3 regions of the Halonatronomonas betaini genome follow, and region 2 is predicted to be linked to each of the others. Evidence: riboswitches for the same ligand, from Rfam matches in the RefSeq annotation. Region 2 holds a riboswitch; each other region holds the start of a gene.
The links. A riboswitch is a leader RNA that binds a small molecule or an ion and turns the genes downstream of it on or off. The one in region 2 is predicted to bind cyclic di-GMP.
Positions count from the first base shown of each region.

Region 1: another riboswitch for cyclic di-GMP. It lies ahead of I0Q91_RS07745 (hypothetical protein); the one in region 2 lies ahead of I0Q91_RS02045 (PAS domain-containing protein).
Region 3: another riboswitch for cyclic di-GMP. It lies ahead of I0Q91_RS11670 (S8 family serine peptidase); the one in region 2 lies ahead of I0Q91_RS02045 (PAS domain-containing protein).

Region 1 is NZ_JADPIE010000004.1:46,900-50,164, reverse strand. Features, by position in the region: gene I0Q91_RS07750 (DUF5723 family protein) at 1-189, opposite strand, end outside; gene I0Q91_RS07745 (hypothetical protein) at 204-2,177, opposite strand; cyclic di-GMP riboswitch class I at 2,352-2,437, opposite strand; gene I0Q91_RS07740 (hypothetical protein) at 2,561-3,265, opposite strand, start outside.
Region 2 is NZ_JADPIE010000001.1:397,312-400,576, forward strand. Features, by position in the region: gene I0Q91_RS02035 (class I SAM-dependent methyltransferase) at 1-240, shown strand, start outside; gene I0Q91_RS02040 (methyltransferase) at 271-966, shown strand; cyclic di-GMP riboswitch class I at 1,059-1,140, shown strand; gene I0Q91_RS02045 (PAS domain-containing protein) at 1,282-3,265, shown strand, end outside.
Region 3 is NZ_JADPIE010000007.1:37,127-40,391, forward strand. Features, by position in the region: gene I0Q91_RS11670 (S8 family serine peptidase) at 1-1,944, opposite strand, end outside; cyclic di-GMP riboswitch class I at 2,176-2,255, opposite strand; cyclic di-GMP riboswitch class I at 2,498-2,577, opposite strand; gene I0Q91_RS11675 (S8 family peptidase) at 2,828-3,265, opposite strand, start outside.

The DNA of each region.
Region 1 (3,265 bases), on a different contig from region 2:
ATTATTGAAAGCTCCACCATAAAATGGATTCAACTGCAGAGCATAATCATAATCAGTCAAACTCAACATCGCCGGATTCCTGTCAATATTATCTGTCTCCCCAGGAAAGAGGGAGACCGGTGAATTTGCACTAACTGACACAGAAGCAACCAACATAATCGCTATAACTAAAACAACTAATTTTTTCATCTCTGTCTACCCCCTTAATCCTGAGAATTAACTCTGACTGTCACATTCGACCACATCTTCAATTCAATTCTATCATTCGTTGAAAATCTCACCGGTTCATCTTCATCTATAGGTATCTTTATTCTAAAGCCAATATAAATTGGGCTCTCTTCAGTTAAGGCCTCAATAAAGTCTTCATCAAGTTCTTGCTGATAACGATATCTCTGATTATCTTTTTTAAGATTAATCAATCCAGAACTATAAATGCCCTCATTTCCATCATCATAAAAATCATCTTTATCAACTTCATCTCCCCTGATAAAGATTTCAATCTCACCACTCAATGGCAACTCATTAACTATCTCCTGAACAATCTCTACCGATCTCAAATTATTACTTAAAGCATCCCTGGTATCTTCATCCAGATCAAATTCTTCAGGTTCAGCCCTATAAATAAAATTATCCAGGTTCTCATCTGCCACAAATTCAAACTCCAGATAAAAATTCATTTTTGCATTGGCTTTAATTTCATTATCCCCTGGATATATTATAAATTTATCATCCTCATTAATAGCTTTTATTCCATCAATTTTAATAGTTAATTTCTCTGGCTGATCATCACTATCAAAAATAAGATCAAATAAATCATCAATTTTACCTTCTGGCAGCTCACTAACTTCTCCAGCTTTTAACTTAAAATCATCCACCTCAACTTCTTCTCCATCCACATCAAATACAAAACCATCAAGTTCAAAGCCTAAACCGTCAATATCTGAAGTCAATTCAATCAAAAACTCAAGCCCACCTGCAGAAGGTTTAATGTAATCGCTAAAATCATCAATATCAAGATCAGTTAAATCAATTTCCTCACTAAATAGTTTGTCATTACCATTTGATTCAATCTCATCATTAATTAATTTAATTGCGTCCTCCGCTTTAACCTCCCAGGCCAAATTAGCAGGATTAATCCCAATTTCAAAATCATTTAAATCGCCAGGAAGAGTTCCACTAAATTCAATTTTACTATCAGACAACTCCTGTAATGTCATGCCAGCAAGGTTTATTTCACCATCTTTATTAGTTTCTCTATCATCAATAACAAGCTTAATATCTTCAAAAGTCAAATCAGAATCTATTATTTCAAATATTAATTTACTATCTTCTTTAAAAACAATATCTTCTGCATCGATTACATCAGAATCAAAAGCAAAATCATATTCTAAATTAAAATCTTCAATTCTAATATCCCACTCAAGATCCTCATCAACCCTTAAACTAACTGAATAATCTCCATCTTTATCGCCTTCTAACTCCACAATAGTAAAGATGATTTCTATTTCAATCTCATTATTATCGTCAGCAAATTTATCTTTATCTATGCTAACTCCATCAAAACTAAAAGTTCTACCATCGATCCGATCTAATTTCTCTCCTGCAAACTCAATCTTCACACCATCATCTGATAACTCAAATTCCTCTGGTATCTCAACAACTATACTTCCATCAGTAAATTCAAGATATTCAAAACCATCGATATTAGTCAATTCACTTACATCAATTTTTTCAGTTTCATCAACCTTAAATTCAGAGTTTAAATTATCCAGTGAGCTAGCATCAGCATTACTCTCTAAATTTATATTATCAAAACTTACATCATCCAGGTTAAATTCAACACCATCTAACTCAGGCTCAAACTCAACAGGTTCAAACTTAAAATCATCAATATTGATCTTTTCATTTATAATTTCTCTATCATCTTCCTCTAATAGGCTAATTTTAAAATTCCCATCTTCATCAGTATCTAAATCCTCATCAAACTCCTTAGCCAGTTCCTCCCCAACATCAACATTTGTCGCCGGCAACAACGGAATCGAAAGATCCAGATCCCATGAAGGCCCGGTTGCATTTTCAACCTCATCAAGCCCACTCTGCCAGTTATCACAGCCAGTTAATCCAACAACTAAGATAAGTACAAAAACCAGCAACATCGTCTTCTTAAACTTCATCATTTTCACTCCTCTTTATGTTTTTTTGATTAAGCTAAATATATTTCTGCAAATTTTTAAATAAAACTTACATATTATAAACTCCTTCTATATTTATTGTATAATACCTTTTTACTATGTTTTTAAAAAATAAAAGTTACTGTAAAATAGCTACAGTAACTAATAAAATCTAAAACTCATCGCAGCCTGGCAATCATCGATAAACCATCTTTAGACCCATAGCTTTGCGCCATTACCTTTCAGTAATTTTGCCAAAATATTTAGTTCTATGCCCTGTTATTAATATTCGCCGTCATCATTAAATATCCTGCAAAAACATAAGAAAAAATACCTATTTAAAGTATTTTACTGATTATTTTTTATCACTAATAAAATTCAGTCCACCCCTACAAACCCTTCAAAGATTTCATCCAATCTATACACTTAAAAGTCTTCTCCGTCACAATAAACCTTTCACCTTCAATATCATCCTCAATGTAACCATTTTCTATAAAAGGACTCATTAAACTCTTTAAATAAGCCAGTTGAATATCCCAGCAATCATCAAAAACTTCTATTATATATTTTTCGAAAGTTGAAATATCATAACCATCAAAGGCTTCAAACCAGAGTTCAAATATCCTTTCCATCTCTTCTTTTTCACTATCAGTAACTGAATCTTTTTCTAATAAACTAACTAAAAAATCATCAACATACAAGACAGAATTTTTATATGAGTAACCCTCAGTCATAAATAGTTCCTCAGGATAATAATCGTTAGAAAATAAAAAATTAATAAAACAAGTTTTAATTATAGTCGACAGCCAGTTAAAATCTTTCTCTGGCAAAGCACTCAAAGATTCATCATCACAATCCATCTCTTCCAGATACATCAGACCACCTGCCTGCTCACACTCAATCCCCCGCAGGTAATTATCTGTCATCAAAATTAAATAACCATCTGACATCGCAATTTTCAAAAATTCATCTCTGGCAACCCTATTGTTCATCATATCCTTAACTTCTTTATCTCTCATCGATATTGACCCATTATCAACCATCTCTATAAACTTATCTTCAACAAATCGCATCAATTCATTTTTCTCCATATA
Region 2 (3,265 bases):
CTTGCACTGACAGAAACCTTCCTCTATCAAAAGAATGATACTTTTCTGGATCAGACTATTGTAATGACTGAGTCTGGAGAGATTAACTTATATAGAATTTATGATCATTTTTATACCAGGGATTCAGCAGTAACACTACTGGATAGCCATGGGTTTAAAGATCATGAATTTTATTCTGATCTGACTGGTAAGAGTTATTCAAATCAGTCAGAGACGATTGCTTTAGTAACTAGAAGATAGAAGTGCTATAAATATAGAAGGGGGATTTTAATGGAACCAGATAAAATTATCATTGAAGAAGCTTCCTCATTAAACTATCTTTTTAAGGGCCAGTTTATCCATCTGGTATTTCAAATAATTATAGCTGCAATAACCTGGTTTTTAGCAGAAACAGCTTTAAGTCAGGGAAGTTGGCTAGGTCAATCTGATAGAACCTGGCTTATACTTGGAATAATGGTATTTTTCTTCCATCAAATTATTGTAGCTCTGGTTTTTAGGTTGCAGCTTGGGCAGGCTTTATTTACCAGGCTGTTTGGCCGGCTGGACTTACTGGTCTGGGGGATCATCTTTTTCCCGTTTTTAGCTGCCCGTCCATTTACCGTCATGGCTCTTGCCAGAGCCAGTCAGAATACATTAAATATTAATTTGTTCTTTGCCAGATTTCTGGCCATATTACTTATAATTCCGGCTGGCTATACACTCTGGTCAGTCCTGAGATATTTTGGCTTAATTCGGGCTTTAGGTGGCGATCATTTTAGGGTGAAGTATCGGAAGATGGGACTGGTCAAAGAGGGAGCTTTTAAATACACAGATAATGCCATGTATCAATTTGCCTTCTTGCTTTTATGGGCAATAGCATTATATTTTAGATCATATCCGGCTTTGCTGCTTACGATTTCACAGCATCTTAGCATCTGGTCTCTGTATTACTGTATTGAGAAACCTGATCTTGATCTGCTGTATTAATAAAATTTACTTTATTTTAAAGATTATTTGTATATGCAGAAAAAATATCTTGACTTTATTCAATATTGATGGTACTATAGTACCAGTCAACATGCAAATATTGGCAAACCTGTTGTGAAACAGGGACGCAAAACCCTGGATCTTATGTCTTAATAAGACTGCCTGGTTGCTGCTTTAGAAATTCAAAGCATCAATCAACTGGTCCCTGGACCAGTTTTTTTTATATTAAAATGTTCGAAAATTATCAAAGTATTGTTACACAGCTTTAATATTTGAATCTGTTTTAAATTATAGCTATAGGATGGTGTTACTGGCATGAATAATAATTTAGCTTTTAAAAAAATTATCGATAGTGTTGATGAAATTATAGGTATTCAATATCCAGATCATACTATAGATATGTATAATCAGGCAGGCTATGATTATTTAGATTTATCCAAGGAAAAAGTTGTAGGTAAAAAATGTTATGAATTAATAGGAAGAGATTCTGAATGTGATATCTGTGCAGCAAAACAAACTCTAAAGAGTAAAAAATTAGAATCAGTTGAAAAGTACATTCCTGAAAAGGATACCTATATAAAATCAATTACTGCCCCAATCTTTGATGAAAACGGCGATATTATTAGGATAATTGAATGTATTAAAAATATAGCATATCAAGAAAGTAGGGAAGAAATTGAGCAATTAAAAGAATTATTAGATAAACTAGTTAATAAATCTCCAGGGATGACATATCAATTCAAATTACTTCCTGATGATTCTTATACTTTTCCCTATATCTCAGAAGGTATAAAAGAACTTTTAGGCATTTCTTATAAAGAAACAAAAGACAATCCTGATAAGGCTCTTTCTTATGTTCATAATAAAGATTATGATCGAATAGTCCAGGAACTTAATAAATCTGCCAAAAACCTCTCAGTCTGGAGTGAAGAGCTAAGGATTATTTTGCCAGATCAAAATGTAAGATGGATAGAATCTATTGCAATGCCAGAAAAACTGGATGATGAGAGTATAATCTGGCACGGTAATATTTATGACATAACTAAAAGAAAAACCCAGGAATTAAAAATTAAAGAGTTAAATAAAGTTGCAGTTGAATTTCATGAAATAAATAATGAAAAAGAGATCTGTGAAAAGACCCTTAATTCAGCTAAAAACATTTTGTCTCTAGACTTAAGTAGTATTAGATTAGCTAAAGATGATAAATTAGTTGCAATTGCAACTTCTGATAAAATAAAATTGCAAGATGTATCTATAGATCATGGGATTTTAGGTAAAGCTTATAAAAATAATCAAAGTTATTTGACTATAGATTCAGCAAAAGAGCCTGATGCAAATCCAATTAAAAATAGCTATAAATCAGCTATAACTATACCAATTGGTGGTATCGGGGTCTTTCAGGCCGTTTCTTTACAAAAAAATGCATTTAACAGGAGAGATTTAGAACTGGCTGAAATTCTTATTGCCAGTACCAAATCAGCTTTAAATAGAGTTTATTCTCAACAAAAAATCAAAGATAAGAATCTGTTATTTAGTAGCACCCTTGAAAGTATCCAGGATGGAATTATAGTTTTAGATTCTGATTTTAGAATTCGCTATGCCAATTCAAAAATAAAAGAGTGGTATTCTTTAGATAAATCATTAATCGGAGAGAACTGCTATCAAGTTTTAAAAGATTCAGAAACTAGATGTGAAAGCTGCCCCTCAGAAGAAAGTTTTAAATCAGGTAGAGTAGAAAAAACAATTACTAGCATAGAACAGAGTAATCAAACAAAGCAACTAGAAGTATATAGTTATCCTATGTTAGATGACAATAATAATATCCATGGGTCTGTAAGTTTTTATAGAGATATAACAGAGTATTTAAAACAGAAAAAATTACTTGAAATGAATAAATTTTTTGTTGATAACGCAGATCTATTAATATTGAGGGTATCACCTGAAGGAAAAGTTGAATATGCTAACCAGACAGCACTTACTAAATTAAATTATTCAAAAGAAGAGTTTATAGGTTCATCTGTAGCAAATTTTATATTTACTGAGGAATTTGTTCCTAGAAATAAATTTTGGAATAAAATAAAAGAAGAGGGCAGTATAACTTATGAAAGAAATTTTATAAAAAAAGATGGAAGTAGTTTTCCAGTTGAAATAACAAGTCAGTATTTTAGCTATAAAGATCAAGAGCATGAATTTGTGTTTATTCAAGACATATCAAAAAGAAAAGCATCAGAATTTAAGCTATTGAAAACTAAAGAGAGACTTGATCAGGAAATAAATAATGCAAAAGATTTACATGAAA
Region 3 (3,265 bases), on a different contig from region 2:
ACCTGCTGCAGCGACAATGAGTACCCCTTCATTATGGGCTTTCTTTATAGCATCATGAATAGTACTATTATAATTTGAACTTCCTAAAGACATATTAATTACATCAACAGGTTTTATAGGTCTATTTTGCATTAAACCTGCTGAATATAAGATGCCTCTTGCTACATCCCAGGAAGAACCAGAACCATCATCGCCCATAACTTTAACAGGTAACATTTCTACATCCCACATAACTCCAGCAACGCCTCTTGCATTATTTCCTACAGCACCTACTATTCCAGCAACATGAGTTCCATGACTATGGTAATCCATTGCATCGTCATTATTGTTAACAGCATTATAACTTTCAGTGACATTTAGATTATCCAAGAGATCAGGATGTGTATGATCAATACCGGTATCGAGAATAGCGATTCTTACTCTACTGCTGCCAGTATTATCTCTCCAGGTCTGAGGCAATCTCATAACTGGATTGCCCCATTGTCTATCGTAATAAGTATCGTTTGGATTTCTGTAGTCTAAAATTTCTAACTGACTATTCTCAGATATTGAAAGAACTTCAGGGTCGTTACTGAAGAGATTTACTTCCTCTGAAGCTATATTCTTATCAGGCAATTTTACAAGCATAGCATTTAATTCTGGCATATAATCAATAGGCTCGTAGCCATGCTTTTTAACTTTCTCATTAGCTTCAGATTCAGATAAGCCAGCTCTAAATCTAATAATTAATTCGTTTTTTTCGTTTTTTGTTAGAATATTAGCCTGCCAAATTTCTTCATTTTCAGAACTTACTGAACTGCCTGTAACGATTGATTCTGGTAAATTATGCTGAAAATCAAAAGTACCAGTAATAGTTATATCGCCATCTCCAGGCTCCTCAGGCTCCTCTGTATCTTCGTCATCGTCGCCATTCTGGTTATCGTCATCTTCTTCATCCTCATCATCTCCGTTATCGGCTTCTTGTCCGTCTCCTATTATAGTAACAAATAACTCAGCAGGATCTCCGACATCAAAATGTATAGTGTACTTAAGAACATGACCGACTTTAGGGTTGTTGCTCATAATTTCGTCAGCAGTAATAACTAAAGAATTTGTTTCTTCATTTAAGATATAGTCGTTTTTAATATCAACGTCATAGTAGTCATCATCAATTTCTGATTCAATATAATCAACTTCACCTGCTTTATTCCAAGTAATTATTGTTTCAATATCTTTCTGGTCATCAATATTAAAATCAAATTTTGATGGATTAATCTTAGCATCTTCTTCAATTTCATTTTCCACAATATTTATAGTAAGTAATGAATCGCTGCCTTGATCAAAGCTAATAAATATTTCTACTTTATCTCCTTTTTCGTAATTAAGGAAGTATTGTTTGTCAATTATTAAAGTACTGTTTGCCTTATTAAAAGTTGTTAAATTACTATCAAGAAGATTTTTTGTATCAAAGCCATCATCACTTAAAATTCTGTATAAACCTTCGACGTTATTAGAGCCGTTCCATTCAATACTGGTATTAATATTTTCAGGATTAGCTAGATTGAATTCTCTAATATTAGGTTGTAATTTTGCACTATTTACTTGAATAATATTTATTTTAGCAGGAAGTGCGTTTTCAGTAACATCAATATTTTGAGAAAAATCTTCATAACCGGCTTTACTTATAGTTAATGTTTGGCTTCCGCTTTTTATATTATTAAATCTTGCGACTCCACTTTCATCAGTATTAGTTGTTTTACCTGCCAGGCTTACTTCAGTATCTGCAAGTTTAAAATAATTCAAATCTTCTTCAAAATTAGCTCCAGGCTCATGAACTAGAACATTAAATTCACTGACGGGAGAATTATCGACGATAGGTGAATTAGTACTTGAACATCCGGACATAACAAAAGTGACTGCCCATAATAAAACTAAAATCATATATATTTTATTTTTTTTAACCATTTTTTTAATCAGACCCTCTTTTATTATATTTTATTTTTAATAATTAATTTCTGTATATTGTATTTAATTTCTGTATTGAGGCTTCTGGGTTAGACGTAACAATCATTTAAGTAATATTTATTGTTAAACCAGCAAGTTATGTTTTAGATTCCCCCTTAAATGAATTCCTTTGAAAATAAGTTATAATAAAAAAACTACTCCGAAGAGTAGTATAAGTTAAATTCCACTCCCTCCGGTAGCTGAACCACCCAAATATAAATGGGCTTCAGGCTTTGCGAACCTGCTTTACAACAGGCGTGCCTTTTTCAAAGGAATCTATTTAGTTTTTTAAAAGTAATAATAGATGTAAACTAATTTTATTTTCTATAATTAATTGTTGCATATCGAAATTATTTCTGTTTAATGATTATTAGGTTAGACGTAACAATCATTTAAATAATATTTGTTAAACCAGCAAGTTATGTTTTAGATTCCCCCTTAAATGAATTCCTTTGAAAATAAGTTATAATAAAAAAACTACTCCGAAGAGTAGTATAAGTTAAATTCCACTCCCTCCGGTAGCTGAACCACCCAAATATAAATGGACTTCAGGCTTTGCGAACCTGCTTTACAACAGGCGTGCCTTTATCAAAGGATTCTATATTTTATTTTGTAAACTAATATTAACATAATTATTCAAGAAGAAGAATGGTTATTACTACCTATATTGTCGAAAAGTATCGAAAAAGATTGTAAGAAATGCATTAACATTACTATTAATCATAAATTATAGTATTAATAATAAAATTTATATTTATGCTTTTTGAATAAATAATAGCAAAATAAAAAAAGCGCCTCCAATGATTTGGAGACACTGCTGAAAAGTATTATAAACTAATTATATTTATTTGTAATACTCCTCTAAAACAAACTCAAAAAGATAATCATCACTTTCAATATTTACTTTACCAGTAGAGGCAAAATAATCGCCATTCTCTAATTTGCCATTATCTCTAATATCAATCCAGGCGATTACTTCATATTCACCTGAAGGAACATCTTCTATTATAAATTTAGACTGATTAAGATCAACTTTAGTTTTGCTAATTATATCATATCCATCGCCATTTTCATTTCCCAGGATAATATTAATTTTATTAGCCTGATAAACAGATTTATATGAATTTATCATACCGTAACCGTATGATTCACTATAATCATCGTTTCCAAGTTTAATTGCTGTATCCTGTAGTAATGATCTAACATCTCTAGCTCTAATACCTTCGCTTAGCATTAAGCCAGCAAGACCAGATACATGGGGTGCAGCCATCGAAGTGCCAGA